DNA from 3 places in the Paenibacillus sp. B-A-8 genome. Region 2 is predicted to be linked to each of the others. Evidence: riboswitches for the same ligand, from Rfam matches in the RefSeq annotation. Region 2 holds a riboswitch; each other region holds the start of a gene.

Region 1 (10,852 bases), 1.4 Mb from region 2:
CCCGATAGCTGCATGTTGTTGTAATACTCTCCTGCAAGCCCCTTCGCGAGAGGAATTGCTGCCTCTCCCTCTTCTTCGGGAGGTGCCGGTGCGGCGCTAGGTGTGGGTACCAAGCTATTATTTAATTTATCTCTAGTCAGGGTATAGCTGCTATTCATAAAAGTTTTGATTGTATCTGCACTGTTATTCTCATAAAGCATTTTTCCCCAGCTCATCATATAAGTCCATTTACTTTGTGATTGTTGAAGCTTCTCCAGATTAGGCATTTCACCATTTTCCCCGATCGCAATCGGTTTGCCCGCGGCTAGACTCAACAAGCTATCATAGTATTTTTGCTGGTAATCATTTTCGTATATGTCTGCTGCCAGGATATCTACTTTATCAGCTCCTGGATAAGTTAACGCATACGGATCTGACCAAACATTGGGAGCATTCGGACTCCATACCCATAGCAAATTATTTAATTTATGAACGTTAACAAAACGGTCATACATAATATTCCAAAGTTTAGAAAAGTTATTTTTCTTCCCCCACCAGAACCAGTTCCCGTTCATTTCATGATAGGGTCTCCAAAGTACCGGGACGTTCGCATCTCGCAAGCTTTTTAGAGATACTGCCACCTTATCAAGTTCAGCAATCAGACTGTTATATTGCTTGGTACCCGGTGTAACGTAACTATCGAATTCACTTTGGCTAAGCGTTTTTTTAACATTATCCCAGTCATAAGAGGTGCCCGGCAGGTTAGCATGAAAAGTCATAGCTACGATTCCGCCCGCTTTATTCCAGTTGATGGCGCTGTTTACCACATTTTTACGCTGCCAGGACATCGTTCCTTCAGACTGGCCACTGATCGCACCCATTTCATAACCGTGAAGAGCTGCATACTGTCCGCTGGTTCCCTTCAGCATATTGTTAATTTCATCTGGACTTTCTAAATAGTCATGTTGGCCAGCAAGGATTCCTTTTCCTGAGATTGAGTAAAAATAGTTAAGCAGCTTTACGGCTTCAGGTGAGGCTCCTGGGGTAACTGGCGTTCCAGAATTTGAAGCAGCTATGACAACAGACGGCGAAATTCCAACAGTAAGCGGAAGTGCAGTCAGAAACAGGACGAGTGACAGAAATGCACCAAACAATCGATACGTACGGTAAGCTTTCAAAATAATCTCCCTTTCGGTAGCCAGGCTGCCACTCTTTCGAAGGCCCTATAGCTTTGCGTCCCTACCTTTCGATAGGTTTGCCTTTTCAATTTAAGAGAAATAATCTCTCTTACCGTAAGTATCGACGACAATTAATGATATATTTAGTGTTTTTATGACTTTTTTTGATAATTGAGTCAATTTACCTGTTTTAAGAAATTCCGAATTGGTTAAATAGATAGGTTAGACCTATGAAATGAATTGTTGTAGTTCTATATCATTCCAGTCTAAAGTAATACGAATATTATCTTCTTCTACTAATTCAGAACCCGTCTGTACCTCTATAAACTCAACATCCGTCAAAGCAAGGATTGCGTGCTTCGTTCCTTCCGGTATACGTACCACGTCCCCAGCCTTCACATTATGTTTTTTCTCATTCAGCACAATACTTGCTTCGCCGCTGACGATTGTCCAAATTTCACTACGTTTGCGATGTAACTGATAGCTGATATTATTCCCCTCGGATATAAAAATCCGTTTAGTCAGCACTTCATTGCCCTCGTCATATTTCACATAATCAATAACTTTGTAATGGCCCCAGCGGCGTTCCTCGTACATCGGTCTCTGTTCAAAGGTCTTCAGCACTTCTTTAATCCGTGGACTCTCGGCTTTATGGGTAACTAGAATCCCATCCGGGCTAGCCGCGATGATCAGATCCTTCGCACCAATTACCGTAATTGGAATATCCAGCTCATTAATCAAGCAAGTCCCCTCAGAATCCGCCGTCACAAAACCCTTGCCTACATGCTTGCTGCTCATTTCCTCTGTTAGCGTATTCCACGTTCCAAGATCCTTCCAGAATCCATCATACGGCTGTACCACAATATGTTCTTCTTTCTCCACCACTTCATAATCAAAGCTGATGGAAGACAATAGCTTATATTGCTTCTGCAATTCTTCATATCCTAAAGGCAACCCTTTACGCTGCAAAATATCTAACAAGTACCCTAGACGGAAGGCAAATACTCCGCAATTCCACAATGCATTTTGCTCGATAAGCTGTTCTGCTTGTATGCGGTCTGGCTTCTCTTGAAAGTGACTCACCTTCATAAAACCGTTCTCCCCCGCCTCTTCGGTGGTAGGAATGATATATCCGTATTTCTCTGAGGCGTGTTCAGGAATAACACCCATTAGAGCCAGATTTGCTCCACTTTCTAGCATAGTCCCTTCAAGCATAGCTATGGTATCGAAAAAGGATGCTTCTACATAAGGGTCAACAGGCAAAATCGCTACCGTCTCCGCTGGAGAAACACCTGCAACCGAATAAAGATAGGTAGCTGTTAAGGCGATAGCCGGAAAAGTATCCCGACGCTCCGGTTCAACGATAATCGGCACATGACTTCCCAGTTGGCTTTGTATCATTTCTACTTGGCCGCGGCCGGTGGCCAGATAAGATGATTCTGCCATTCCCGCTTCCTCCAGCTGTCTCCAGACACGTTGTACCATGGATTCTGGTTCACCTTGAGGGCTTTCAAGTACCTTTAGAAATTGCTTTGAACGTGAGTCGTTGGACAACGGCCATAACCGTTTACCTGAACCGCCTGATAGAAGTACCATTTTCATAGAATGAACCCTCCTTAATATATGGAAATCGAGCATAATTGAATTGTTATCAAAACGTATAGCTTCCGCTTAGCCTTAGTTCGAGCGGATGCATTTTAAAAAAATTTATTAGGTATGAACCACTCCAAGGGATTTTGGACTTCCGATCGCTGTTATCCTCAGATTTCCTGATTTGAACCGCCGCCAGCGGTAGAAATCCGAGGATAGCATATGCTTTCGAAGCTAGCTTTCCTACGGAAATCTTTCGGGCGAACACTCCGTTTCTACAGTTCCAAATTCCCTTTCCGTTCTTTACCTAACCAACTGCTTCTTAATTCTAATCCGTGCTGCACCGAGCTGTGCCAGCCGGAAGCAAGCACGTTTTTCTAAAGATTGGCTTCTGCTCCTATGGAGGCAGCAGCCAACGCAAGTACTACTACAACAACAAGGTTATCTGCTACTGCGATAAACAATCAGAGTACCTAACTTTATAAATTGCTTAGAAACTTAAGATAAGGGAATGGAGTGACGGAGGGGAATTTTGGAACTGTAAGAGCGATAGCGTCCGCCTAAAAGCTTTCCGTAGGAAAGCTCACTTCGTAAGCATAAGCTTTTCCGGATTTCTACAGCTATTAGCGGTTAGAATCAGGAAATCTGCAGACAACAGCGGCTGGAAGTCCAAACATTCACCGCAGTTGCGACTGACACTTAACACAAAAATCTCAAGTTCAATATATATAGATTAAACCGCTCCAGCCACACTAGCAGAATAACCGCTCAATCCACCCATCTGCGGGCGGCCGACAGAATGATAAACGAGGCCGGTACCCTCGATTTGCTCCTTGGAATACACATTGCGTCCATCGATCAGCACCCCATTACGCATGCTTTTCGCCAGCTGATGCAGATCAATGTCCTTGAGTAGGCTCCAATCGGTAAGCAGGCATACGGCATCGCTGCCCTCAGCCGCTTCCTCTGGCAGATTGCACCAACGAAGCTGCGGATGATCATATTGCTGCCTAAAATTTGTAGCTGCGATTGGATCATACAGTTTAACCGTAGCCCCTTCAGCCACCAGCGCCTCTACAATCTCTCTGGCGGGAGCTTCGCGGACATCATCAGTGTTAGGCTTGAAAGCAAGCCCCCAGATCCCAATCGTCGAACCGCGCAGACTGCCAAGTGATTCATGCAGCTTGGAGATGATCATAAACCGTTGTCCTTTGTTCACTTCGACTACAGATTTCAATAATTTGAATTCGTAATCGACGTTGCCCGCAATTTGAATGAGCGCATTAGTGTCTTTCGGGAAACAGGAGCCTCCATAACCGATGCCAGCCTGCAGGAAGGATGACCCGATTCTTTGGTCCATACCCATTCCTTGTGCTACTTCGGTTACATCAGCTCCCACTTTTTCGCAAATATTGGCGATCTCGTTAATAAAGGAAATCTTCGTGGCCAAAAATGCATTCGAAGCATATTTGATCATTTCAGCACTGCGTATATCTGTTACAAATACATTTACTGTGAAACCCTTATGAAGCTCGCGCATAGTTGGTTCCAGCTCTGGATTATCGAGACCAATGACAATTCTATCGGGATGGAGGGTATCGCGAATCGCTGACCCTTCACGTAAAAACTCGGGAGCAGACACGATATCAAAAGAATGATGGGTAGATTTAGAAAGTATGTTGGAGATTTTCTCATTTGTTCCTACGGGAACTGTAGATTTTGTCATTATAATTTTGTGCCCTTCCATCGCTTTAGCGATTTCAACAGCTGCATTCTCAATGTAGGTTAAGTCTGCTTCACCATTAGGCAACGATGGCGTACCTACTGCAAGGATGATAATATCTGAACGACGTACCGAATCCTGCAGATCCGCAGAAAAGGATAATCGTTCCTCACGAAGATTCAGTTCAATCAGTTCCTCAATTCCCGGCTCATAGATGGGTGATTCCATCCGTTTCAGCTTCTTAATCTTTTCCTCGTCCTTATCCACACAGATGACATGATGTCCGCCCAGTGCAAAACATACGCCAGATACAAGACCCACATACCCAGTACCGATTACTGTCAGCTTCATACAATCATCCTCCTTTTAGAAAATTGACGTAGGCCTGCTCAACATACTGCTTGAACTTAACCATAAACGCCTGCTCATCAAATTTACGTGCATGCTCCATAATTTGATCGATATCCCAAGCGTAGGACTCTACCTCGTAAATAGCCTTTAGTAGATCCTCCACTTCTTGATGCTGAAAGAACACACCATTTACATAAGGAATAATAGTATCTAGTGCACCACCTGCTTGATAAGCAATGACCGGTCTTCCCGCAGCGTTCGCTTCCAGCGGTGTGATTCCAAAGTCCTCTTCTCCCGGAAAAATAAATGCTCTACACTGTGCCATCATTCCGGTTACTTGCTCATCCTCTAGCCGGCCTAAAAACGATACATTGTCCTTAGCCATGCCTTCGAGACGTTTACGATCTGGTCCATCCCCTACGATGTACAGCTTAAGACCGTTACGGTTAAAAGCCTCTACAGCTAAATCAATCCGCTTGTAGGAAACAAGTCGAGATACTATTAAATAATAGTCACCAATGCTAGAAGAGCTTGTGAAACGGGCTGTATTAATCGGTGGAAATATGACATCTGCATCCCGGTGATAATAGTTCTGAATCCTTGTCTTCACTACTGAAGAATTGGCTACGAACTGATTCACATTTTTAGAAGTCCGCTGGTCCCACGATTTGAGCTGCTGCATGTATACCTTAAGCATTTTCTTGAACAACCCGGAATTCGACTGACGTTCCATGTAGGTGTCATAATCCCATGCAAAGCGCATAGGCGTATGGCAGTAACAAAGATGAAACGTATGTTTAGGAACTTGAATACTTTTCATAAAAGCACTGCTGGAACTCAGGACGATATCGAAACCGCGAAAGTCCAAATCACGGATGGCCATTGGGTAAAGTGGCAGCACCCCTTTAAAATTGGTCTTTACCCCCGGTATCTTTTGCAGCCAAGAGGCACGTATATCCGCATCTTTGAGATTGTCAGTAAGGCGGCTTCCGTTAAAAACCGTTGTGTAGATTGGAGCCTCGGGATACATGTGATGAAAGACTTCCACCACTCTTTCCGCGCCGCCCATTTGGATTAAGTAATCGTGCGCTATCGCAATTTTCATGTGAATCATCCTCAAAGTTTTATGGAGCATCATCTTCAGAATTACCGTGTCATCTCATCTGTCAGGTGCTCGCCAACAAACCTTTATAGTAGTCAACGATGTCCTTGACCGTATTCTCGATAACAAACTGCTCTTTCACTCGTTTCATCCCATTGTCCGCCATCCGCCGTCTTTCTTCTGGGTGATCCAGCATCCATTTAATGGAGTCTGCCAGTATCGCCGCGTTTCCAGGCTCTATCAGTAATCCTGTCTCACCTGGAACTACAATTTCTACTGGCCCGCCTTCATTGGAGGCAACAACCGGTAATCCTGCTGCCATTCCTTCAACGATCACTTGGCCAAAAGGCTCAGGAGTTACCGAAGTATGAATCAGTAAATCAGCGGTATTCATAAGGCCTTGAATATCATCCACATGCCCTAGCATGCTTACATTAGTAAGCTCGTCGTTTTTTATCTTTTGAAGCAATTCCTGCTTATAAGCCTCTTCTCCAAAGAGAGCGTCTCCGGCCAGCCAGAACTTCACGCGAGGTTCGTTCTTAAAGCTTTTTGCGGCTTCCAGCACAATATGCTGGCCCTTCCAATGCGCCAATCGACCAACTAGCAATACGTTAAATTCCTTCTGATCCCGCATGCCGATCCCATTACCAATCGCTTTAGCGAATGCGGAGTATACGACCAGCGTTTTCTTCGAACGCGGCAGCTCCAAAGCATTCAGCGTAGAATGTGAATTCGCGATGACTCCATTGGGGAGCAGGCGCGACAGTAAACGAATTCCTTTAGCAACAACAGGCTTTAAATAAGGAGCTCCAATATGGTCCCGGATGTGCCAAATCAATGGAACGCCCGCTATTTTAGCAGCGATGGCTCCGTATAATGCAGATTTCAGAGAATTGGTGTGCACGCAATCTACCTTCTCCGCTTTTAAGAGCGGAGCAAGCTTACGACCGTAAGCCAACAGCTTGAAGGCTGCAGCAGGTGCTCCCAAGTTGACTGCATTTCTACCACGACTTCTGATGCTCTCATCTAGCGGAATAATACGGACATCCATTCCCTTTTCACGTAGCCGTTCAGCCAGCGCACCATCCTCGGCCAGGATTACAAGTGGATCAATCTGTTCTCCAATATGGGTAAGGATGTTAAATAGGGCAACTTCTCCACCACTCCATTTAGCAGTGTGATCTATATAGGCCACTCTAAGCATTACGTGGTCACCTCCTCTCCTAAGGCTTGTAGGAACACGGATTCTACTTGATCCGTAACATGCTCCCAGGTATATCTCTCCAGTACATGTTCTCTACATTCATCCCGGCTCGGAAGCAGCTTTCGATTGCTAAGCATATGGATCATGCCTTCGGCCATGTGGTCACTACTTGGACTCTTAAATAGCAATTCCGGCCGGAAGCCTTGCAGGATTTCCTTATTGCCGCCAATCGGTGTAGCCATCACTGGCAATCCTGAAGATAAGGCTTCAACGGTAATCAAACCAAAGCCCTCCAATGCCTGTGAGGGAACCACGAACATGTCCGCTGCCTGATAATAAGAGGCTAGTTCATGATCGGGAATGTAGCCTAGCAGTCTTACCTTGTTGCTTAAGCCATAGTCTGCGATCTTTTCTTCAAGTTCCCCCCGCAGCGGCCCTTTGCCACCAATCAGCAGCATCGCATTCGGGAAACGCTCCGCAACTTGCTTCCAAGCTTCAAGCAGCTGGAGTAGTCCCATCCGATTGACCAACCGCCGGACAGTCAGCACGGTTGTTGCTCCCTCAGGTAAATTTAAGCTTCGGCGAATCGCCAATCGATTCGTAGCGGGAATAAAACGTTCCACATTAGCTGCTCCTGGTATCACTATAATTTTGTGTAGAGGCACTCCGTGCAGCTTATGGAGAATATCGCGGAACGTCTCACTAAGCACGATGAACTTATCCGCTAGCTTATAAGCTCTATGTTCAATGGATTTGGCGATAGTTGTCTTGACCCGGTGCTTAATGCCTTGGCCTTCAATTTTCATTTCTTCATTCCATGGACCATGAAAAGTCATCACTACAGGAATCCCACGTTTTTTTGCTTCCAGCGCTGGACCAATACCGTAAGGAGCGAAGTGAGTGTATAAAATATCTATACGACCACTGCCCTCTCCCATCAGATCAGCCGCTTTACGCTGGAAAGCATCCTTACGTTTCCAGATCCCATCCTTTGGATCTCCGGCATTGTGAATAATCAATTCCTCGGGTGTAGCAGGCGTTTCTTGACTGCAAATCAACGCATGCACCCGATTACGTGAGGAGAGTTGCTCGCAAACGGATTTGAAATACGTGTTAAGCCCACCCGGCTGTAGCGACGGCCAGCTAAGACCAGTCGTCATAATGTTCAATCCGTCACTGTACGGCATAGCTTCTCTCTCCTTTATTCTCCTTCTCAATCTGACTCTTCTTCGCATTGTGCTGAGTCAGCTTTCCCGATCTAATTAATTCGTAAAGCTTGAAGCCGACCATGAATTCATACATGACCCAGAATACGGATACACCGAAACCTGACATTCCCTTCTTGAACAACCCGTGTAAGAAATACTTTTGCAGGAACCGGGCTGGCGGTCTTACCAGCAGATGACTGACCCGAAATCGTTTGCCCTTGGCATACGCACTTTCAGCTTCCAAGTCAGTGTACTTATTGAAGCGTGCCACATGATCGTTAATACTGCGGTACCCATAATGCCAGAGCGTTCCTGTCAAACGTATAGTTCGCTCTTCAGAAACCTCGGGCATTTCGTGCACCAAGCTGTTTCGAATGCCATAAGCTTTACGGTTGTAAAGGCGCACTAGATATTCGCCACGATCCAGCCATCTGCCCATAAAGTCGCCGATCCGATAGATAGAATAGGCAACCGATTGATCGATAAGCCCCGGTTTCAGTTCAAGAATACTTGCGGCCAACTCGTCGCTCACCACTTCGTCAGTATCAATAAGGAAGACCCAATCATGAACCGCGCGTTCTACTCCGAACTCCCTCTGTTTCGCATATCCGGGCCATGGGTTGACATATACTCGACAATTTAAGCTTTCGGAAAGCTGTACTGTCCCGTCCTTGCTGCCTCCGTCAATCACAACCACTTCGTCGGCGAATAACCTGCAGGATTGTATGGCTTTAGATATTCGAACTTCGTCATCCTGAGCGATAATGACAGCCGATATTGGATAATCGCCTTGGCCGCCTACCACGCTTTTTACTGAATCCATGAAGGTTTCCTCCTTTGTCTTTCGCATTATCCATTCATATCCATCGGTTTCTTGCGAATGTAAGAATTCATCGTCGTCTTCATCCACTGGATGTCCTCCCGGGTAATGAGTAACCGTGGAAGTTTAACTTTTAAGGTGTACTTTATATTGAGAACAATGAAGAAGAATCGCAGGATTGATGATGACAACATCGCTATCCCTGCTCCGAGTAAGCCAAATTTAGGGATGAGCAGGAACAACATTGGGATAACCAAGAGTAAGCCGAAACCTTGAAGCATCGAAACAATTTTCGGCTTGCCTAGCGCCATAAAGGCCTGCGCCAGAATGATCGTCCCTCCGCTAATGGTCACTTCAAGGAGCAACAAGCGAAACACGGTTAATGCTGCATTGAAGTCTTTGCCGTACATCAGCGGAATCACTAAAGGGGCTAAGAGCATCAGGACTACTCCGCCAAACATGGTGAAGGTCGTACTTATTCGGAAGGCTTTGAATGTTAACTCAACTGCCTGTTCTTTTGACAGCTCAGAAGCCTTAGGAAACAACACGACCGTAATCGAGCTTGAGAAAAAATTAACCATTCGCGATAGACTCACAGCCACTACATACAGCCCCAGATCAGCAGGTCGTAACAAACCGGCAATTACGATCTGATCGATATAGGTAGAGAAATTACCAAGCAAGTCATTGCCGTAAGAACCCAGCCCGTAAGTGAATAATCTTTTTAAATTCTGAAAGGCCCCTCTCATCTTCACCTTATAGGTGCGAAGCAAGGAAATCGTCATTCCGATAAACAGTGGCGCTCCCGGAAGGAGATAGGCAACTGCAGTTGTAAAAGGATTCATCTGATCCAGCGCGATCAATATCCCAATCATTATCAGTGTAAGCAATGGGACTAGATAGCGAATCCAATTAAACCTCTTGTATTCTCCTCTGAATTGAAAAGCTGCATTGTTAATTTGAGAGATCACTATAATCGGACACAGAATCATAGACCACTGAGCAAAGGTCACGACCTCCGGACTGAAGGATTTCAGCCAGTAAGGCAAGACCACGATACCAATAATCATCGCTATGACCCCAAAAATGATACCAAGCAGCAATGCCATACGATAAAGCACTCCGGCATCATCCGGGTTTTTCTTAGCGTTATAGATCAGAGCTGACGGAATCCCAAAGCTCATGCTAAACGCCAGAAACTGTGACCAGTTAATCATTGCCGTCTGTTCCCCACGCCCTGTCGGCCCAAGATAACGGGCGGTCAGTACACCCGTTAACATGTTAATCAGTAGGATCATGACACTGACAAACATAGTTTTTACGGCTGCCGAGCTGTTGTCCTTACTCTTTGTGAACATTCTAAAGGATGACCAGATTGTTCTAGTGGGGAGAGACTTTGCATTCAACTGCTGCATACGGTGTTCCCTTCCTTCTACTCTGAGTAATCTCCCTTGCGCTGAGGCCAAGACCGATTAGCATCCAGATTAAGTATCCCTTGAGTCCGGGAAACCCATTATCTGACACCAGACTGACTATCGCACCGGTCCAAGTAGCTAACGCAAGTCGGGCGTATGGCTGCAATTGGTCCCTTCTGATTACTCTAGCGAATATCTGTTTGACAACTGCGCCTAAAGCTCCGAAGAAGAAAATAGCACCCAGAACACCAAAGGTTAGCAGTAAGGCGATAACTCCGTTAT
Region 2 (10,852 bases):
GCTTAATATTGGTGAACGGGACAGTGGTAAAAGATAGTGGGTACCATGTGGATCCTTATGCCGATAAAATAGAGGTAGGGGGAGAGGCTGTTACCTACCGTGAATTCATATATCTTATGATGAACAAACCCCCGGGTGTCCTGTCAGCTACGGAGGACAAGCGGGATCGGACAGTTTTGGATCTTTTAAAGCATGAATATGCACAGTTTGAACCGTTTCCTGTAGGAAGGCTAGATAAGGATACTGTGGGACTGCTTCTGATCACTAATGATGGGAAGCTTGCCCATGAATTGCTGTCGCCACGTAAGCATGTCCCGAAAACGTACGAGGCAACCATCGAGGGCGATGTAGACGCGGATGATGTCGCGGCTTTTGCAGCAGGGGTGGAGCTGGAAGATGGCTACGTTACTTTGCCTGCACACTTAACCATTCTTGGAAGAGAGCGCGGCAGCAAAGTGATTTCCCATATTTCACTTATCATTACTGAGGGGAAATTTCATCAGGTGAAGCGTATGTTTCAGGCGGTAGGCAAAAAAGTCACTTTTCTGAAACGTGTATCTATGGGAGAATTGAAGCTTGATGAAAGTCTGCCGCTGGGAGCTTGTCGGGAACTGACGTCAGAGGAACTGGCACTCTTAGGCACAGAATCATCTCAAGGATAATATAGAAAAAGAAAGACAAGGATGGTGGAGTATGAGATACAAACTGATTGCACTAGATGTGGACGGTACGCTATTAAATGATGATCACCACTTAAGCTCTGAGAATAAAGAAGCTATTGCTGAGGTTACACGCCTTGGCGGTCAAATCGTATTGTGTACGGGACGCAGTCCACAGAACTCGATTCCTTTCATGGAGGAAATGGGGCTGTCTGGTTACGTACTAGGTCACAACGGGGCTGCAACGGTACGTGTGAAAGATCGAGAAGTATTGCATCAATACGGTATGGATGCACGTGGTCTTGACCCCTATATTGACTATTGCCGTAAACACAATATTCATTATGATGTGAATACTGCTTTTGATATGTACGTTGATAATGTAGAGAACCTGACAAAAGAAGCTAATTATATGTATGAGCACTTTCGTATTGTGCCAGCAACACTGCCAGCCTGGGAAGATTTCCGTGAGCCGGTTGTTAAGTTTACTGTATTTACACAGCCAGAAATCCTTGACGAAGCTGAGCGTGAATGGCGTACTTGGACCCCTGAATACAACATTTTGCGGAGTGGTGAATTTTTCGTTGATTTGATGCATCCGGAATCCTCTAAAGGTAACGCTTTAAAAAATCTTGCTGTGAAGCTGGGAATACCACAAGAAGAAGTTCTCTCCATCGGTAATTATTTTAATGACATTTCTATGCTTACTTACGCAGGGATGGGTGTGGCGATGGATAATTCTCCTGTAGAGGTAAAAGCGGCAGCGAATGCTGTAACGGGTTCGAACAACGAGCATGGTGTGCGTGATGCGCTCGTAAAATATTGTTTATCCTAAGATTTTTTGGATTTGTGAAATAAGTTTAGGTGCAAAGCATAAAGCGGACGGGAGTCTGTTTTATGCTTTTTTTGTTGTGAAGGTAATTCATTCTAGTACTCTTTGGTTTGCTAGTTTCATATTCTCCTTTAATCTCTATACTTGTTTGATATAATAGATGTTAATTCCAATATTTGGTTGATGTATCCTTAGGTGAATTGATGGTATGTGTACCCGAATAATTTGCTGCCTTTTACTTATTATGTAATACGAAGGAGGGAAGAGATGAAGAGTGTTTTTTCTTATGTTTTATTAATATTGATTATTTTAATAAGTGGATGCAGCGGTAGTAATCAAGATAGGGTTCTATCGATGAATTATGATTTCGCTGAGCCGTTTAGATTTCCATTTGAAGTGAATGAAGTTCGTACGAAGATAGAACTTGATAATCCATATATACTCCAACAATATATCTTTCATTATAAAAACAAGCAGACCACACAGGAAATTAGGTTGATTCTAAGTAAGGTTATAAATGATCCAGAGAAAGTATCTGAACAAGGTAAACAACCTTATACACTAAAAAACGGAAAACAGGCTTATTACGATGAGGATGAGACCAGTCAATCTATTTGGTGGGAGAGCAAAGATGGTTTCTTGGCCCGCTTTGTTTATTATATCAACGGAAATCTTGATCTGTTAGGTGATTACAAACTGGATGATTCCGATCTAGTAGACTTAGCTAATCAGGTTCAATAGTATTTATAGAAACACTTCCCTTCATAAAAAAGTCATCATGGAATGGGACGGAAATATAGAAGAAGTTGAATTAAACAGGTAGAACAAATTACGCCATTATTGAGAATAGGATGTGTTAAATGGTTAGAAAGTTTGCGGTTCTTTTATTGAGCTTTTGCTTGATAATGACTACACCGCTTGTTATAGGGACAGCGTCTGCTGACAAATCTATTCAGTTGTTTGTGAATAATGTAAAGGTTGCTGGCGTTCATCCGATCTTAAAGTCTGGTGTTATGTACGTGCCGTATCGCCAATTTTTCTCCGCCATGGGTTATAAGGTATCATTTGATCCTGATACTCGTAAAATCTCAGGGGTCATAAGAGGTGCCAAAATCGAATTCTGGGCTGGTGAGGCTATCATTTACTACGACGGAGTGACTTATTATTTGGATAAAGAGATTCCTGTCCTTAATGGACAAGTGTATCTTCCTCTTCGTTTGGTTAGTAACTTAGCGAAATATTCGGTTAGTTATGATCAATCTAAGCTATCTGTGAGCTTGAAACCGTACGGAGAGGGTCAGGAAGCTGCTATTCAAGAACTACTTACGAAATACTACGAAACGTTTAGTCCCCGTTTATTAACATCTGATAATCTTAAATTAGGTTATATGAATCTAGAATATGATTATGAAGCTAATCAACCAATCAGTGAAATCGCAGTTAAAGACTTCAAAGTGACAATAGATCGGATTGAATACACTTCTGCTAGTGAAGCGAATCTTCAAGTAACTTACATTAAGAACACAGAAGAATTGAAGCGAGAAGCTGTGTATCTTTTCGATATTCGATATGAACGAGGACAGTGGAAGATCGCGAATGATAGCTTGATTTTTAATCGTATGGAGCTTCCTGCGGATATTGATAAGAAAGCTGCGGTTATTATGGAGAATCATCAAACCGAGCAGAATGCCGTATTGGCAGATCTAAGAACCTATTACAATGCGTATAACTCCGAAAATCTTGATCTTACTACCCAATATACAGACCCCTCGATTATTAAAGAATGGAATGCTGTTGTGTTCAGTTCGGTGACATGGGAAAGTATGATGAAGGGGCACTTTGCCAATTCTGAATCGAGGTACTTGCTAACCGACGAACGAGTCGTTTACCTAGGAGAAAAGGAAGCTGTCGTCCATGGGAAACTCGATTGGAGCGATGTTACATACAATGAAGGGGTAGACAATGATAAATACGAAGCTCTTATTTACTTGAAATATGTTAAGGGTCATTGGACTTATAATACTGACACCAGCCTAGACCAGTACTTTGATGAAAGAGAAAACAGCAATTTGAATAAAAATTAATCTATTACCTTTATTGTAAAGATAAATGGAAGATAAGTCGTTTACAGGTAAATATGACCATGCTAAAATTGGCAAAGGGACAAACGTCCTTTAATCTAATTTAAACTAATTGAATGTCCGCGTTAAAGGTAAAATCATCGAAAGATGATGACACAAAGCCATGGGTCTAAAGCCTTTCTACAGAAGGAAATGATCGCCAGGCCGCCATAGGGATGTCTTATGAATCATAAAGGATAGTTCTGAAGGACGTGTAGTCTATTTCGAGCTGTTTTTATTATTCCGACCTATACGGTGTTACATTATCGCAAGGGGCCGAAAGGGGAAGTACATGAAGAGTTTTTTTAAAACAATAGGTACAGGGTTGGCAGCGGGTGCTTTATTGCTGTCCGGAACGATCGGATGGATGTCTAATCCTCAAGTTGTGTCTGCAGCTACGACAGCAGCAGTCACTGCGGATCAAATGATCAGCAAAGTAACGGCAGCCTCCAAAGCACTAAAGAATTTCCACTTAGATGTGACCAAAAAACAGGATATTCAAAGCGGAGGGGTGCGTATCAGCAACACCAACACACTGAAGCTGGATATCAACCGTCTGCCGAATTTTGCCGCAGCAGGCACCGTCGATAGCAGTCTTTTAAAAACATCTTACAGCCTGTATGCCAATGACAAGGAGTATTACTATCTTGTAGACGGAAGTGAGCTTATCGATGAATCTGAAGACGAGGGTTACGACGATGACGGGGAGCCCATCGATCCCAATGCACAGTATTGGCTTGGACTGGAGAAGGTGGAGTGGAATGCTTTTTACTCGAAAGGTCAATATGATCCTGTTTCCATGCTTGATTCGGTCAAAAGTTATAAAAAATCGATGAAAGTCAACAATGTTGGCGCACAGACGGTCCTACAGTTCACGATAACTGATCCGACAGCAGCTAAGGGAATAATCGCACTGTATGACCAGGAGAATCTCTGGGATGGTGAGACCGTTCAACCGAAAAGCGTAACTTGGAAATTGTTCGTCAATACTAAGACCTGGCAAACGGAAAAGCTGACAGTCGATCTGAGTTATGTGCTGACCAGTGACGGAGAAAAAGATACATACACCACGAAAATTGAAGCTAAATATTCCAAGAATAACAAAGGTACAGCCATTGTAAAGCCGGCCGAACTAGAATAATAAAGGCATTTCATATCGAGTAAAAAGCGCTGTTCAATAGAGCAGCGCTTTTTGCTCGATTCTTGACAGTGGCTACCGGAAGTGAGATCAGTAAAAAATAGTTAAATATATAATTGACCTTCCATTTATTAGGGTTTTAGCGCATGCTATTTATGTAATTAATAAACTGAATTAATTTATAAGTACGTGAAATATCATGTTGTAACTATTACATTGACAAGGTATTATGAGTTAGGTGTATATTTACATTTATGAGAATTTATTGTGTTTTTATTTAATATTAGGGGAGTGTGAACAATGTTATCATCCACAGAGCTTAGTAAGCTGCACGAAGTGAATTACAGGGAGGATCGCTTAGAGGCACTTAATCATTTTTATGGGGATCTCTGTGATAAGAAAGTAGCTGATGGTTATATTTATTCTCTAAGTCGTTATGGGAAAATATTTGCTAATGGTGCCGGGGGACGTTTCAGTTACGAAGAAGACAGCACCCAAGAAATGAAAACGGATACAATTTTCCGCATTGCTTCAATTACAAAGCTGTTTACGGCGACGGCGATCTGGCAGCTTGCGGATAATGGTAAGATTTTTATGGGGCAGCCTGTTAGTTCTATTCTACCGGAGTTTGATGCGGATCCTTTTAAGCCGATTACAATTGCCCATTTACTGACTCATACCTCCGGCATTGCACCTGATCATGGCACTATTAGTGATACTTACTATAAAAGTGCTTGGTGGTATATTTATGAATCTGAGGTTGGAAAAGAAAACTGGATCCAAGCTGGGCTTTCCTATGGGCTTCATTTTCCAGTAGGGACGCAATGGATGTATTCATCGTTCGGATATGTGATCTTGGGTGCAATTATCGAGAAAATAACGGGTGTTTTTGCAGAAGAATACATAATGGACAACATTGTAAATCCGTTAGGCATGAAAGATACCTTCTTTGTTATACCGCCAGAGAAAGCGAGTAGGATCGCCATTCGTTCGGAAGGGGCCAAGGAATATCTTCAGAAGCTGCAAAACGGGGAATTTACGGATGAGGAACAAAGGTCTGAAGAAGAAATCAAGCTTCCCGGAACTGGTGGGGGTTTATATTCAACAGTTACTGATATACAAAAGTTCGGAATCATGTTGCTTAACCAAGGGGAATACGAAGGTGGTCATATCTTAAGTCGTATGGCTGTTCAAAGAATGACCAAGCGGTTCAATACTGAGAAAATTCCAAACTACGCATGGGGAGATGGAGGATCGGATCGTCCGTACGGACTTGGGCCGGACCTTCGATTTAATGTAAGTACTTCTTACTCTGAAGGCACTTATTTTCACGAAGGGGCAGGAGCATGTGCCTTGTTCATTGACCCTATAGAAAAGATGGTTGCCGCTTGGTATCTCCCTTGGCATAAAGGGATATGGGATGGTAGAGGCGTTTTTGGCACACATAATGTGATCTGGTCCGGACTCGAATAAGAAGTTTGCTATTTTTTATGAAATATCTACAGATAGGCAGGATGTGACTTATGTTTGAGCTGATAAAGCACCGCTTTCGCCTTATGAGAGCGGTTGCTTTTGTTACTTATAAGGAATGGAGTGCGTACAGGACGCATTCGATGGTTTCTATTTTTGTAGGTCCTGTGTATTTTTTGGTGCAGTATTATATATGGAGCGCTGTTTATAGTGGGGAATCTTCTATTAACGGAATGTCACTTTCCCATATGCTCTCTTATTTTTGTGCCACGATGCTGATTAACTATTTGACCATGGATTTTGCCGATTGGAATTTACAAATGCTCATCCGCACGGGGAAGTTCATTACGTTCTCTTTAAGACCGATGAATCATATGTTCTATGCGTTGTCTCAGAAGGCGGGGCATAGGGTACTTGGACTTCTATTTGAATTTATACCCTGCTTTATGATTTTCTTTTTTGTTTTTCATATTGATGTTTTGCCTGCAAATTTACTTTATGCAATTCTTTCGATAGCAATGGCTTTTATGATGAATTTTTTTATCCATTATAGTATTGGAATGGTCGCCTTTTGGATGGTGCAGTCCTCTAGTATTCGTAACTTTTTTAGTCTTTGCGAGGGGATATTCTCAGGATCGCTGATTCCATTAGTCTTTTTTCCAAAATCCTTACAAATGGCGTCCTTTTTCTTACCGTTTCAGTATACGACCTTTCTTCCTGCAATGGTCTATACAGGTAGCTATACTTTAGCTGATATAACCTTACCTATTCCTCAAGTTTTGTTGCTGCAGCTTATAGCCGTTATGATTGCCGGAATAGTCTGCCGGGTGTTGTATGCGGTGTCGCTTAAGCATTTTACGGGGGTGGGCGCATGAAACGTATGTTTTTAATATACAAAACTTGTATGAAGGCGAATATAGCTTCTGCTATCACTTATCGTGTTAATTTTATTCTTAATAGTCTTATCATGCTTATAGGGAATGTGTTGTTTCCTCTAGTAACGGTATTCATTTATAATTCGAATGCTTCATTTGAAGGATGGACCTTTAAAGAGGCGCTGTTAATTCAATCTGTTTTCATTTTGTCTACGGCTTGTGCCGGGATTTTTTTTAACGGAATTATGTGGAATACAATGTCTCATGTAGTAGAAGGGACTTTGGAAGTGGTATTAATTAAACCAACCTCGAGCCTTTTTCTGCTGTTGGCCAGATCTTTTGAGTTCGAAAGTATCGGGCTTTTAGGTGGAGGAGTAGTCATGTTCGTATACGCACTTAGCGGAATCGATGGGATGACCATCGGCTCTTGGTTATTGTTCCTGTTGTTGTTTGGCGCAGGGCTGCTTGTTATGTTCGGCGTGGCGCTTATTGTGGCAGCAATTTCCTTCAAATGGGTAGCGAATTCCCGCTTGCCGGAGATGTTTGAGAGCATTAAGTCTTTTGGGCGTTATCCAGGGACGATTTTCCCTAAAGCAGTCGTAGCCGTAAGTTCTTTTCTTTTTCCGGTTTCCATGATTGCTTACTTTCCAGCATCTACTCTGATTGGACGATGGGAAGCCTATTTTTTTATAGCGATTATCCCTTGTGTGTTATTTGCTGCCTTCGGAATTTGGCTCTATACGTACATGCTTCGTAGTTACAAAAGTGCCGGAGGATGAATTTGTATGAAGGAGAATTACATTGGACATTATTACCGTCAAGAATTTAAATAAGCAATATGAAACGTATCACCGTGGACAAGATGCTAAAAGCGTATTTAAAAGTCTGTTTCACCGTGAAAAATCGATTATCACCTCTGTAGAAGATCTTTCGTTCAGTGTTGGAAAAGGAGAGATCATTGGCATTTTGGGTCCAAATGGTGCGGGGAAATCTACGACTATTAAAATGCTGACAGGCGTTCTCTACCCTACATCGGGAGAAATAAATGTTCTAGGATACAACCCTCATAAGCAGAAAAATCAATATGTTAAACAAATCGGGGTCTTATTTGGACAGAAATCGCAATTAATATGGGACATTCCCCCTTTGGATAGCTTTTATATGAACAAGGAAATTTATGATATTCCTACAAACGACTTTCGTACAAGACTAGATCGATTTGTTAACATGTTTGAGATCGGCGATATTATCACTAAGCCCACGCGCACCCTTTCACTGGGAGAACGAATGAAATGCGAGTTTATTATGGCAATGCTTCATTCTCCGCCAGTGGTTTTTTTGGATGAGCCGACGATCGGGCTGGATGTTATAGCTAAACAAAGAATCAGAGAATTCATTAAGCAAATGAATCAGGAAGGCACCACATTTATTCTAACGACACATGACTTGGAAGATGTGGAACGTTTGGTTCAAAGAGTACTTATTATTCATCAAGGTAAAAAAGTATATGACGATAAGTTCTCTGAACTTCGACTTCATCTGGGTGCGAAAAAGGTAGTCAGGCTTTCTGCTGCCACAACTATTGGTGAGATTGATCTGCCCGGGACTCTGCTATCGGAAAGAATATCGGATTACGAAGTGGAATTAATGATCGATACCGGGCAATGTAAAATGGGCGAGTTTCTACATATTCTTAGCGAAAAGGTAGAGATCCTTGATATTTCCATTAAGGAGATTCCTATTGAAAAGATTATCAGCTCCATTTATGAGATGGATATGGGAGAACATATTCAAGCTTGAGAACGGATCATCTGCAGATTTAGATCGAGCATGGACCATAACTTTTCAGTGATCTCTTTTGCAGAACAAGGATTACTATGGGTAAACCACCATTCAATCACTCCGACAGTCGCCGAACTTAAGAATTGCACAGATATATCTTTACTCAGCTCATCTAGATTAAAATTGTTTTCTAAAAATTGTACCTTGATCTGCTCATTTATCATTTCTTGTAATTGGTTTCTAAAGGAGACCAGAGCTTTATTTCTTAATAAAGTCTTATAAAAGAGAGCATTCTCCTCCAATTGTTCCAGCGTGCGGAGTAATGACGTTTTAGAGGGATTGGGTTCGGTTACATCCTCCACTGCGGAGCAACTTTCAATTAGTTGTTGGAGCTGAGCCTCCAGGCATTTATCCATCAGATCGTATTTATCCGCATAATGGGAATAAACTGTTCCGCGGTTTACATCAGCACGCTCTGCGATTTCGTTGATCGTTATTTTCTCAAAATCTTTTTCAGCCATCAGTTGAATTAATGCATTCATGATGGCTGTTTGGTTTTTTTTAATTCTTCTATCCATGGTAATACTCCCTTTTATTAAACAATGTATTGGTTTCTGTTGAAAAATCAACAAAACCGATCAAACTAACGATTGAACCCTACCGGAGATGTGATAATCTGATTTTATCGAACAGTTGATCGAAATTCAACAAATGTCTAAAAAGGGATAGAGGAGTTAAACATGAGAGTATTAGTTTTTGGAGCGGGAGTTTTAGGCAGCTACCTTGCGCATGTTCTAGTGCGTGGGGGGAACGATGTCACAGTGCTTGCCAGAGGGAAGCGTGCGGAGCAGTTGACGAAAGACGGACTTGTTCTTCGCCATTATTTTCAATACAAAAACACTGTAGATGCTGTGAAAGTCATCTCAGAGCTTCGACCGGATGATCGCTATGATCTTATTTTTGTTGTTATGAAATACAATGATTTTCCAGCTGTATTACCTATTCTAGCTAAGAATCAGAGTCAGAATATAATTCTTGTGGGGAATAACGGCGATGCCCATGGCATGAAAAAGGATCTTCAGGATATGAGCAGTATGAGAAAAAATATACTCTTCGGGTTTCAGCTTAGTGGAGGCATTCGTGAGGCGAGCGGTCGGGTCATCAACATAAGGGCTGGAGGGCAAATGGTACTTGGCAGTCTAGATGGTGAGATTCCAATCAAGCCTGTACTGGAAAATACCTTTAAAAATGTAAAGTATAAGCTAACTTATCATGAGGATATGAATGCTTGGCTTAAAAGTCATATCGTGCCTATAGTGGCTTTGAACTCTCTTAGTTATCTTCACGACGGGGATTTGAAAAAGGTGTCTAAAGATGAGAAGCTGTTAAAACAAGCCATCTCAGTAATGGATGAGGGATTTCAAATTATGGAGAAACTAGGGTATACTATCACTCCAGCAGGTCAAGTTAACTTTGTTCGAAAACACAAACAGGGTGTGTATTATGGTCTGAAAATAATTCATAAATTACCGTTCATGAAATTAGTAGACGGTTCTTTCAGCGAAATAGCAGCTTTGTTTGATTCATTCGATAGTTTGAAGCAGCAAGCAAACATTGCGACACCCCATTGGGATCAACTTCAGCAACAAGCGATGATGAAGTTTAATGCAAACAATCACTAGGTTCAGCTAAAAAGGCTTCCGATCAATCGGTAGCTTTTTTTATTGCCGAATAGGATTATTTAGCAAAAATGGAGGATTAAAAGGATGTTTTCTTGAAATGTGTATAACAATCTTTTTGGGGAGGGATACGATCGATGGCTATATAAACGACTTCATATACTAGTATTCATAAAATAGAATATCACGTAGCTAAGTGGGTAGTTACAACTGAAAATCTTACGGAACATATATCAAGTGATCAGGCTGCTGGTATGGCAAATTAATAAGGTGGTGCATGAGTGAAAATTGATCATC
Region 3 (10,852 bases), 1.8 Mb from region 2:
GAACAGTGGACTGATGACGATTGGTGTTGAAGCGGGTAAAGACATTCCTGCTAACACTTTCACCGACGTTCTTTCCTTTGAAACAATCATTCATATGGGTAGCCTAGAGAATTCCAATGTCCAATTGGTCATTATCGGACTTCTTCTAATCTCCATCTTGATGGTACTGAACGTTAAAGGTGCGATTTTGTTCGGTATCTTGGGAACAACTGTCGCTGGTATGTTGATGGGCGTAGTTGATTTCAGCGCATTGTCCAGTCCGGCAACACCTTGGGTTCCTGACTTCACACAATTGAACTTCTTCCAGTTTGACTGGGATGGTATCCTGCACACAGGTATCGTTTCGGCAATCGCAACTTTCACCTTTGTAGAGTTGTTTGATACATTTGGTACGCTTGTAGGTACGGCTCAACGCGCAGGTATTATGGATAACCCTGAAGAAGGTAATAGACGTGTAGGTAATGCAATGTTTGTTGATGCAGTTGCTGTAGCAGGTGGTGCCGCACTGGGTACTTCTACTACTACTGCATTTGTAGAAAGCGCAGCAGGTGTTGCTGAGGGTGGACGTACAGGTCTGACAGCCGTAACAACGGGTGTATGTTTCTTGCTTGCATTGTTCCTTGCACCAGTAGTTGCTCTTATCCCTGGATCTGCTACAGCTGCAGCACTGATCGTCGTAGGTGTGCTGATGGCACAATCCATCCGTCAAATTGATTTTCAAGATATGGTTGTTGCGATTCCAGCGTTCCTAACGCTTGTTATCATGCCATTCACTTATAATATTGCTAACGGTATTTCCTTTGGTATCGTAACTTATGTAATCCTTGCTTCTGTTGCTAACCTAGCAGGTAAGAAGAAATACGATATTCACTGGATGATGTGGGTGCTTGCGATCCTAATTATTCTCCGTTATGTATTCCTAGGTAGTGAAGGCTAACATATATATAGCATTTCTGATATTCATCTAGAGCTCCTTCATTATTGAAGGGGCTGTTTTTTTATTCTTTAATTGGTTTTTTAACGGAATAGGGTAGTCATTGTTCATGCCTTTTCATCATCTAAGATATAGATTATATTGTTGAAGAGGTGATGCATGTTGGCTAGTAGATTAAATGGAGCATATTTATATATTAAAAAAAATCCATGGCCACTCTTGTTATTCTTATTAGGAGCGGTAATTCGTATTCTTTACATAGGTTCTATACCTCCAGGTTTAAATCAGGATGAGGCTTCAATAGGGTATGACGCTTATTCAATTCTTCATTATGGGATAGACCGGAACGGTGTTCATCTGCCGGTCCATTTGATTGCTTGGGGAAGCGGGCAAAATGCGCTCTACGCCTACTTATCCATGCCTTTTATTTGGTTGTTTGGGTTAACACCTATGTCTGTGAGGGCTGTCAGTCTAATTATGGGACTGCTTGGCATGATTGTGTTCTATCTTGTGGCTAAACAGTTATTTACTTTCAGAGCAGCAGGTAATGCAGCGATGTTCTTTATCGCGATTAATCCATGGCATATTATGATGTCTAGATGGGCTCTAGAGTCCAATTTGTTTCCTACTCTGATCCTGTTTTCCGTTTATTTTTTATTGAAAACACTCAAAAACCCTAGATGGTCCTATGCCTATACTATTCTATTAGCTCTCTCTCTTTATGCTTATGGAACGGCGTATTTTTTTGTTCCTGTGTTTGCTATAGCCACTGCGATTCTTCTATTCTATATAAGAGCCCTGAAACTTCGGGCGATTCTATGGAACGGAATATTGTTTATAATTATAGCTCTGCCTATATTGCTATTTGTGATGATTAATCGCTTGAAGCTGCAGAGTATAGAAACTCCGTTGTTTACGATCCCTAGATTGACTACACCACGTATGGAACAGGTATCATCCGTATTCAGCGGAGACTTATTTCATACCGCAGCAGGTCATTTTCGAGAATTTATTAAGCTTATGATTAGTGGAAATGATGGTCTGCTATGGAATTCGATCTCACCTTACGGATATGCGTATCCCATTGCGCTTCCTTTTGTCCTTATTGGTCTTGTTGTAATGCTAAAAGCACTACCTAAGCGCGAACATGAAGGACGGGGACAGGCTATCATTCTGATCTGGTTATTAGTTTCTGTGCTAATGGCTTGCGTGACGAATGTGAATATTAACCGTATTAACGTTATTTTTTACCCAATCATTTTACTGCTTGTTGCAGGATTTATGTGGGTAAGACAGAAGATTAAAGGGCTTGGGGTTGTTTCTATAGCAGGGTTCTGCTTGTGCTTTGTGTTATTTTGCAGCGCATACTTTAATGATTTTCCGGACAGAGTCGGACCAGCCTTCTATAACTCAATCGGCGAGGCCATAGAGTATGCGTCGGAAGAGAGTGAAGGAAAGGTTTATGTTACAGATAAGGTTAATATGCCCTATATTTATGCACTTTTTTATGAGAAAATCAATCCGAATGATTTCTTGGCAACGGTCAAGTATACTAATCCGGGAGCAGCCTTTCAGAAAGTATATACTTTTGGAAGATATGTGTTCGTGTTAGGGAGTCCGATGATAGTTCCAGGAGAGAATGCTGCTTATATTTATTGGAACGGTGATACTATTCCTGCTCTGAGTGAGAACTACAAGATTAAGAGATTTGCTAATTATACGGTAGTGATCACGGGCGGCGATTTATAGAGCAGTAAAGTCTGGACTAAGAATATAGGACGAGGTGAGGTTGGAACGATGATCAAGAGTACACGTACGGCCGCAATGACTGTATTGATGCTGTTATTGTTTTTGCTTCCTGTAACAAGCATTTATGCAGAGGAGAATCTATTGCAGAACCCTGGATTTGAGGAGGGGGGAGAGGATGCTCCTTCTAACTGGACTAAGGATATGTGGATTTCAGGAGACAACTCCGGCATACTTTCCATCCAATCGGACGAGGTTCATTCCGGTAGTAAAGCAGCGGTCATTGAGAATATCGAACCCAATCATTTGAAATGGGTGCAGACGATTAAAGCAACACCGGATAGTTATTATAAAATCTCTGGATGGATCAAAGTAGTAAGTACCGCAGGCGAGGGAATGGGTGCCAATATACTTGCCGTTGGAGTAGGTGGGGGTTATCCCAGCGTAACGGATACGGCAGGAGAGTGGCAGTATCTTGAATACATAGGTCAGACAGGACCTAAGCAGAAGGAATTCGGCATAGGTGCAAGTTTGGGAGGCTACTCTAGCTTAATTCAAGGTAAGGCTTATTTTGATGATTTGTCTGTAGAGAAATTAGACGCAGCTCCCGAAGGAGCCAACGTCATTTCACTAGATAGTGCAGCTGTTAGCCAGGATGCTGGTGATAAAAAAGCAGACACCCCACATAAAGTATCTCCAACTAAGATGCTGCTGATTTCAGCGCTTTTCAGTGTGTTTTTTGCAGTGCTTTATACCAAGGTATTCCGCAGTGAGAAGCTTATGAAGCAACCTGAGAATGTCTATTCCAAATGGCTGAGCATTGCCATCGGGATTGCCTTTATACTAAGGATTTGGATCGGTCTTACTGCTCAAGGCTACCAGAATGATATGAATACCTTTATAGCTTGGGGCCAGCGTATGGTTGATTTAGGTCCAGGTAAGTTTTATGAAGAAGGGTATTTTGCGGATTATCCACCTGGTTATTTGTACATTTTGTCCCTGCTTAGTCTTATTCGCGGTGTATTTGGCTTTGCGCATGGCTCGGGCGGAGAGAATTTGCTGTTCAAACTACCGGCGATTATTTCTGATTTGGTGCTGGGTTACTTCATATATCAAATGTCTCGCAAAAAACTTGGCACGGGGATCGCTTTTGGCTTAACGCTATTATTCTTATTTAATCCGGCGGTACTTGTTAATTCAGCGGCGTGGGGACAAGCAGATTCGTTCTTTTTGATTTTCCTGTTGCTCAGTATTCATGGGGCTGCGAACAAAAAGTTTGTTCAATCCGCGATTATGTTTGCATTAGCAACTTTAATTAAACCACAAGCGTTAATCTTTACACCGGTATTGATGTTTGCTTTCTATCATCACCGCGCTTGGAAGCAGCTTGGATTTGGAGCTTTGTACGGATTAGGGATATTCGGATTGCTCGCGGCACCATTTTTCTGGAATAACGGTGGTTTAGTTGGCCTTATTAATCTCTATAAGAGTACTTTATCTTCCTATCCTTATTCTTCAGTGAATGCATTTAATTTATATGCACTGACTGACCCCATGTGGTCATCCCTTGACCTAACCTGGCTGGGCATCACTTACCGTGTATGGGGCTTCATATTTATTTTAGTGGCAGTGGCTGTAGCAGCGTTTTTCTCCTTTAAAAAGGATCGCTTAGATCTATCCAAATCCTATTTTATCGGTATGGCGCTCATTGTAGTGGTCTTTGTGCTTGGCACCAAAATGCATGAACGTTATATGTTCCCTGCTGTTATTCTCTGTATGTTCACTTATATAGCAAGTCGGGATCGCCGTTTTCTATCCTTATTCCTTGGATTCAGCTTAACGCAGTATATCAATGTAGCTTATACGTTGACCCATCTAAATGCAGGTGTAAACCCAGGTGCAGATGGAATCGTACTGGTCACGTCTATAGCTAACCTAACCTTACTTCTATACATGCTCTACATCGGTTACGATGTGTATGTTCGCGGGGGAGTACAACCTCTTCCAGCACCACCAACTCTTGAAGAAAAATACGAAGAAGATCTTAAAATCGTCAAGCAAATAAAACCGCAACAGAGAGGAGGGAGATTGAACGATGAAGTTTAAGCGTATAGATTGGATATGTATACTTGCTATTACTGCCGTTTACGCGGCGATTGCTTTATACAATCTTGGATCTACTAAATCTCCGGAAACATTGTGGGAGCCTGCTGCTAGCGGTGAAAGCTTCTATGTAGATCTAGGGCAGAGTAAACAATTAGAACGTGTGAATATATTCGGTGGCGTAGGTACCGGTAAGTTTAAGTTTGAGTTCAGTGAAACTCCTGATGTCTGGAGCAATCCTCTAGATGTAAATGAGGACGTTGGAAATGTCTTCATCTGGAAAAGCCAACCTCTGAACGTTGCAGCAAGATACGTGAAGTTTACCGTCACCTCTCCGGGCTTCACTTTAAATGAAATGGCCTTTTATGAGCAGGGGGGAGAAAGAGTCCCTCTTCCCATTGCCGGTGTAACACCGGATGCTAATGCAGTCGCTAAAAGAGGAGAGCCTGCCAATCTTTTTGATGAGCAGTCAATCATCCCAGAATATTCAAACTTTATGAACAGCACTTATTTTGACGAGATCTACCATGCACGGACAGCTTATGAATATACACATGGGATTGTGCCTTACGAAAACACGCATCCACCACTCGGCAAACTGTTGATCGCAGTAGGGATGGAATTGTTCGGAGTCAATCCATTCGGTTGGCGTATTATTGGAACATTGTTCGGGATTGCCATGCTGCCTCTCATTTATGTGATGGCACTGCGTCTGTTTAAAAAGAGTAAATACGCAGCACTTGCGGCAGGATTGTTCGCACTGGACTTCATGCATTTCACGCAAACAAGAATCTCTACGATCGATGTATACGGAGTATTCTTCATCATGCTGATGTTTTATTTCATGCAGCGGTATTACACTATGAATTTCTTCAGGCAACCTTTAAGAAAAACTTTGATTCCGTTATTCTGGTCAGGTTTATTCTTCGGAATTGGTGTCGCCTCCAAGTGGATTGTACTGTACGGAGGAGCCGGGCTGGCGATTATGCTAGCTATCTCTCTTTTCGAGCGTTACAGAGAATACCAAGCTTCGGGGAGGTTGCTCGCGGAAGGGAAGATCAAAGACAAGGAACTGTTAGGTACCTGTCGTGAAGCTGTAAATTCGTTCTGGAAGAATACCATCATTACTTTAGCTAGTTGTGTTGCGTTCTTTGTAATCATTCCGGTCATTATTTATAGTTTATCTTTTGTTCCGGGTTTATCTGCATCAGCAGAGGGCTTTACTATTAAAGGTTTGATTGATTCTCAAAAGAATATGTACAACTACCACAGTCAGCTTGTAGCTACACATCCTTTTGCATCCTCCTGGTGGCAATGGCCATTTATGAAGAGACCTGTCTGGTTCTTCAGTGGCAGTGAAGGATTGCCGGAAGGTCAGGTCAGCAGTATAGTGACTATGGGGAATCCGCTTATCTGGTGGACGGGTATTTTTGCAATGCTAGCAACGCTGTGGATTACGCTGAAACGCAAAGATAAAAACCTGTATATGATCTGGATCGCCTTTTTCTCACAATATGTTCCGTGGATGCTTGTCCCGAGAGAAACCTTTATCTACCATTATTTTGCTATGGTACCTTTTATGATTCTTGGTATTGTATATATAATGAAGTTACTAGATAGTAAATTTCCTGAGGCTCGTTACGTTCGTTATGCTTATGTGGCTGTTGCGTTACTGCTCTTTGTCGCGTTCTACCCAGTCCTATCAGGGATGCAGGTTAGCGGTGATTACGTGAAGAACATGCTGCGTTGGTTCCCTTCTTGGGTTTTCTAAGCTTTAAAAAAGAATCTATAACAATAAGTTTATGCTTACAGCGTTATTAGGAAGAATAGGAAGATGTAACGCTCCATAAAGCTTGTAGGAGGAATAAAGGTGAAAGCCAGATATAGTGTAATTGTACCCATGTTCAATGAGGAGCAAGTAATTAGCGTTACTTACGAACGTTTGAAAAAAGTAATGGACGAATGCGGCGATACTTATGAGCTAGTCTTCGTTAATGACGGAAGTCGTGATCGTTCGGCCCAGATGATTCGGGAGATCAGTGATCGAGATGAATGCGTCAAGCTAATTGACTTCTCGCGTAATTTCGGACATCAGGTAGCGATTACAGCTGGCATGGACTATGCTGAAGGTCAAGCGGTCGTTGTTATTGACGCTGACCTTCAAGATCCGCCTGAGGTCATTTTGCAAATGATCGAGAAGTGGAAAGAGGGCTATGATGTTGTGTATGCGAAGCGGCTGAAGCGCCGTGGGGAGACGATGTTCAAGAAGGTAACGGCGAAGCTGTTTTATCGGCTGCTCAGCAGCATGACAAGTGTGGACATTCCTACGGATACAGGCGATTTCCGTCTTATTGATCGTAAAGTATGTGATGTCTTACGGGGGCTCAAGGAAAAAAATCGGTATGTCAGAGGTTTGGTAAGCTGGGTCGGCTTTAAGCAGACGATGGTGGAGTATGAGCGGGAAGAGCGTTATGCAGGTGAAACCAAGTATCCGCTCAAGAAAATGATTCGTTTTGCGCTAGATGGTATCACTTCCTTTTCCCATAAACCACTTAAAATTGCTACGTATGTTGGATTTTTTCTATCCTTTTCTAGCTTTCTCTATTTATTCTTCGTCTTATTTCAAAGAATCTTCTTCACATCATGGACGGTTCCAGGTTGGGCTTCCATTGTAGGCGTCAATTTGCTCTTTAATGGTATCGTTCTGATGCTGTTAGGTGTAATTGGAGAATATATCGGACGGATTTATGACGAGTCTAAGGATAGACCGCTATATATTGTAAGTGAGACTAAAGGATATCCTAACGAGGAACAAGTGGATCGCCGGAAGGACTACAATAATGTCAGATAAGAACTTACGCGCTGCATTTATACAGTTTCTTAAATTTAATGCCGTAGGTTTGGTGAATACCCTAATTGATTTCGTAATCTTCACATTACTGAACTCACTTGGAATGGTATATGCGTTGGCACAGGTGATTTCTTATAGTGCAGGGACAGCGAACAGCTTTATTTTGAATAAAAAAGTTACCTTCAAGGATCACAATCGTGGCAGTAAAGAGGGCTTTGATAAGGCTCAGTTGCTGAAGTTTATCATACTGAATCTGGTAGTGCTCGGAATATCGCTGTTGCTAATGCATCTGTTGACTGACAAACTAGGCATTCAAGTGTTGATCTCTAAGGTATTAGTAACGTTTGTGACGGTGATCATTAACTTCTTCGGAAGTCGTAAATGGGTATTCTAAAGTGCAGTAGAACCAATCCACGGAGGTGAAAATCATGCGTAAATTCTCGTATGTGCTCATACTGGCTGGGATCCTTATCATGCTCTATCCAAAAGCTAACGAATGGTATAACGACTGGCAGCAGGAGAAGCTATTAGAAACGGCTGAACTGAGCACCATCGAAAGCACTCCACCACCTGATCTGAAGAGTAGATATGCCGAGGTCACTCAGCTACTAGCAGAGGAATCCGTTCTAGATGCACAGGCACAGCCTCAAGAAACAGAAAAGCCAGAACCGGAGATTGAAGTGGGCGGCAAAGTTATCGCATTAATAGAGATTGCTAAGATTGATCTGAAGCTGCCAGTATTAGAAGGAGCAACAAAAGCAAATATGAAGCATGCTGCGGCCCATATGAAAGAAACGGCCCCGCTTGGAGAAATCGGGAACGCCGCAATAGCTGCTCATAGAGCTAGAACTACGGGCAGATTGTTTAACAGATTGAATGAAGTTGTGGTTGGGGATGTAATCACGGTAAAAACGAGCGATCAGGTATATAATTACGAGGTTTATGATATTTCTGTTGTACTTCCCAGTGATGTGTCTGTTCTTGACGGGAATAACAAGGATAAGATTCTTACTCTAATTACGTGTGACCCACTAGTAGATCCTACACATCGTTTGATTGTTCATGCTAAGCTTACCTAATAGTTGATGAGAAATGACAAGAGAACTGAAATACAGAGAGATAACTATAAAATAATAGTAAAACTAGCAATTTTGTTCTTGTTTACGAGGATAAATATGGTAGTATAAGACTATAAAAGCTAAACACGATAAACGGCAAACCTATCGAAAGGTAGGGACGCAAAGCTAAAGGGCCTTCCCGTAAGGATGGCAGCCAGTTACCGAATGAAGAGGCTTTTTTTGTTTTTATAAAATATATAAGAATCTAAGATTCATATTTCTACTTGGACTGATTCTGTTAATTTGTCTAGCGAAATTAGAACAGATAGAGCTTATACGATAACGGCAAACCTATCGAAAGGTAGGGACGCAAAGCTAAAGGGCCTTCCCGAAAGGATGGCAGCCAGCTACCGAAAGGAGTTTTATCCGTGAAAAAGGTTTATTTTATGATGGTGGCGCTGTTCGTGCTGATTACTTCGGTTCCAGTAAGCACAGCTCAAGCTGCAAGCGCAGATTCAAACTGGTTGAATACATCCAAATTGGCTCAAGGTGTAATCGGTATTAACTACGATATTCCAAAAGATAAAAGAGTTAAGCTGATGATCACAAAAGATAACAGTAGCTATACATACAATTTATATGCTTCTGGACAAGCTGAGGACTTCCCTTTGCAACAAGGGAATGGGACTTATAAAGTTTCTGTTCTTGAGAATACAACGGGTAATAAATATAAGGCTCTCTATTCTGAAGTAGTAGATTTAACTATGAACGACTCAAATTCCGTATATTTGGGCTCCGTACAGAATGTGAAATGGAGTTCTTCTGATAAAGCAATCGTTAAGGCTAAAGAGCTTACAAAAGGTAAAACAACAGATGAAGAGAAAGTTAAAGCAATCTATAACTATGTAGTTGCTAATGTGCAATATGATTATTCTCTTGCTAATAATGTAACAACAGATTACATTCCGAACATTAACAACACTTTGAGTACTAAAAAGGGAATCTGCTATGACTATGCTTCTCTTTTTGCCGCAATGCTACGTAGTGTAGATGTGCCTGCTAAATTGGTGATGGGGAATACTAGCTACGTTACGCAATACCATGCATGGAATGAAGTATTGATGGATGGGAAATGGGTTACTATTGATACCACGGTAGATGCATCGGCAGCGAAGAGTAAGAAGAATACGGATTTTATTAAGGCTTCAAGTAAGTATACTGCAGCAAAATACTATTAATTTGAAACGCTAGAATCATAACTCTATTAAATAAACAACCAGCTTAATAATTAAGCTGGTTGTTTATTTTTCTATTAGGGGTTGCTTTTCTATGAGTAGATAGGTTATTATAGTTAAGCGTTGTTAGACAGCGTACAGGCAATGTTTGAGAGAGTTATATAAACGGCTTTCGAAAAATAAAGCTTGCATTACTGAGAACAACATGATATATTATAAGAGTTGCTGCTGAGACATTAAACGGCGCCAACGAGAACTTGATCTTTGAAAACTGAACAACGAGTGAGTAGGAAATCACGAAAGTGAAATCCAAAATTAGAGAATTAGTTTTCTCGTCAGATGTTTCAAAATGAGCATATCGCTCTTTTCAATACTAATTGGAGAGTTTGATCCTGGCTCAGGACGAACGCTGGCGGCGTGCCTAATACATGCAAGTCGAGCGGAGTTATTTTGAAAGCTTGCTTTCAAAATAACTTAGCGGCGGACGGGTGAGTAACACGTAGGCAACCTGCCCCTTAGACTGGGATAACTACCGGAAACGGTAGCTAATACCGGATAATTTCTTTTTTCTCCTGAAGAAAGAATGAAAGACGGAGCAATCTGTCACTGAGGGATGGGCCTGCGGCGCATTAGCTAGTTGGTGGGGTAACGGCCCACCAAGGCGACGATGCGTAGCCGACCTGAGAGGGTGAACGGCCACACTGGGACTGAGACACGGCCCAGACTCCTACGGGAGGCAGCAGTAGGGAATCTTCCGCAATGGACGAAAGTCTGACGGAGCAACGCCGCGTGAGTGATGAAGGTTTTCGGATCGTAAAGCTCTGTTGCCAGGGAAGAACGTCCGGTAGAGTAACTGCTATCGGAGTGACGGTACCTGAGAAGAAAGCCCCGGCTAACTACGTGCCAGCAGCCGCGGTAATACGTA

Evidence for each region. A riboswitch is a leader RNA that binds a small molecule or an ion and turns the genes downstream of it on or off. The one in region 2 is predicted to bind cyclic di-GMP.
Region 1: it holds a riboswitch for cyclic di-GMP, as region 2 does, so the genes downstream of both, ACN6MV_RS05015 (glycosyl hydrolase) here and ACN6MV_RS10795 (DUF6612 family protein) in region 2, are expected to answer to the same signal.
Region 3: it holds a riboswitch for cyclic di-GMP, as region 2 does, so the genes downstream of both, ACN6MV_RS03180 (transglutaminase-like domain-containing protein) here and ACN6MV_RS10795 (DUF6612 family protein) in region 2, are expected to answer to the same signal.

What each region holds. Positions count from the first base shown of each region.
Region 1 covers NZ_CP183882.1:1,116,165-1,127,016, reverse strand. The annotation lists gene ACN6MV_RS05015 (glycosyl hydrolase) at 1-1,157, opposite strand, end outside; cyclic di-GMP riboswitch class I at 1,170-1,249, opposite strand; gene ACN6MV_RS05010 (sugar phosphate nucleotidyltransferase) at 1,386-2,759, opposite strand; gene ACN6MV_RS05005 (UDP-glucose dehydrogenase family protein) at 3,481-4,821, opposite strand; gene ACN6MV_RS05000 (glycosyltransferase) at 4,826-5,926, opposite strand; gene ACN6MV_RS04995 (glycosyltransferase family 4 protein) at 5,988-7,127, opposite strand; gene ACN6MV_RS04990 (glycosyltransferase family 4 protein) at 7,127-8,314, opposite strand; gene ACN6MV_RS04985 (glycosyltransferase family 2 protein) at 8,301-9,158, opposite strand; gene ACN6MV_RS04980 (oligosaccharide flippase family protein) at 9,185-10,570, opposite strand; gene ACN6MV_RS04975 (O-antigen ligase family protein) at 10,536-10,852, opposite strand, start outside.
Region 2 covers NZ_CP183882.1:2,510,110-2,520,961, forward strand. The annotation lists gene ACN6MV_RS10775 (pseudouridine synthase) at 1-662, shown strand, start outside; gene ACN6MV_RS10780 (Cof-type HAD-IIB family hydrolase) at 694-1,494, shown strand; gene ACN6MV_RS10785 (hypothetical protein) at 1,759-2,232, shown strand; gene ACN6MV_RS10790 (copper amine oxidase N-terminal domain-containing protein) at 2,352-3,575, shown strand; cyclic di-GMP riboswitch class I at 3,693-3,784, shown strand; gene ACN6MV_RS10795 (DUF6612 family protein) at 3,904-4,752, shown strand; gene ACN6MV_RS10800 (serine hydrolase domain-containing protein) at 5,050-6,222, shown strand; gene ACN6MV_RS10805 (ABC transporter permease) at 6,273-7,094, shown strand; gene ACN6MV_RS10810 (ABC transporter permease) at 7,091-7,873, shown strand; gene ACN6MV_RS10815 (ABC transporter ATP-binding protein) at 7,896-8,894, shown strand; gene ACN6MV_RS10820 (TetR/AcrR family transcriptional regulator) at 8,885-9,454, opposite strand; gene ACN6MV_RS10825 (ketopantoate reductase family protein) at 9,617-10,558, shown strand; gene ACN6MV_RS10830 (VOC family protein) at 10,837-10,852, shown strand, end outside.
Region 3 covers NZ_CP183882.1:691,528-702,379, forward strand. The annotation lists gene ACN6MV_RS03145 (NCS2 family permease) at 1-937, shown strand, start outside; gene ACN6MV_RS03150 (ArnT family glycosyltransferase) at 1,094-2,683, shown strand; gene ACN6MV_RS03155 (glycosyltransferase 87 family protein) at 2,732-4,786, shown strand; gene ACN6MV_RS03160 (phospholipid carrier-dependent glycosyltransferase) at 4,776-6,554, shown strand; gene ACN6MV_RS03165 (glycosyltransferase family 2 protein) at 6,654-7,634, shown strand; gene ACN6MV_RS03170 (GtrA family protein) at 7,624-8,028, shown strand; gene ACN6MV_RS03175 (class D sortase) at 8,063-8,713, shown strand; cyclic di-GMP riboswitch class I at 8,838-8,918, shown strand; cyclic di-GMP riboswitch class I at 9,027-9,107, shown strand; gene ACN6MV_RS03180 (transglutaminase-like domain-containing protein) at 9,121-9,930, shown strand; rRNA gene ACN6MV_RS03185 (16S ribosomal RNA) at 10,302-10,852, shown strand, end outside.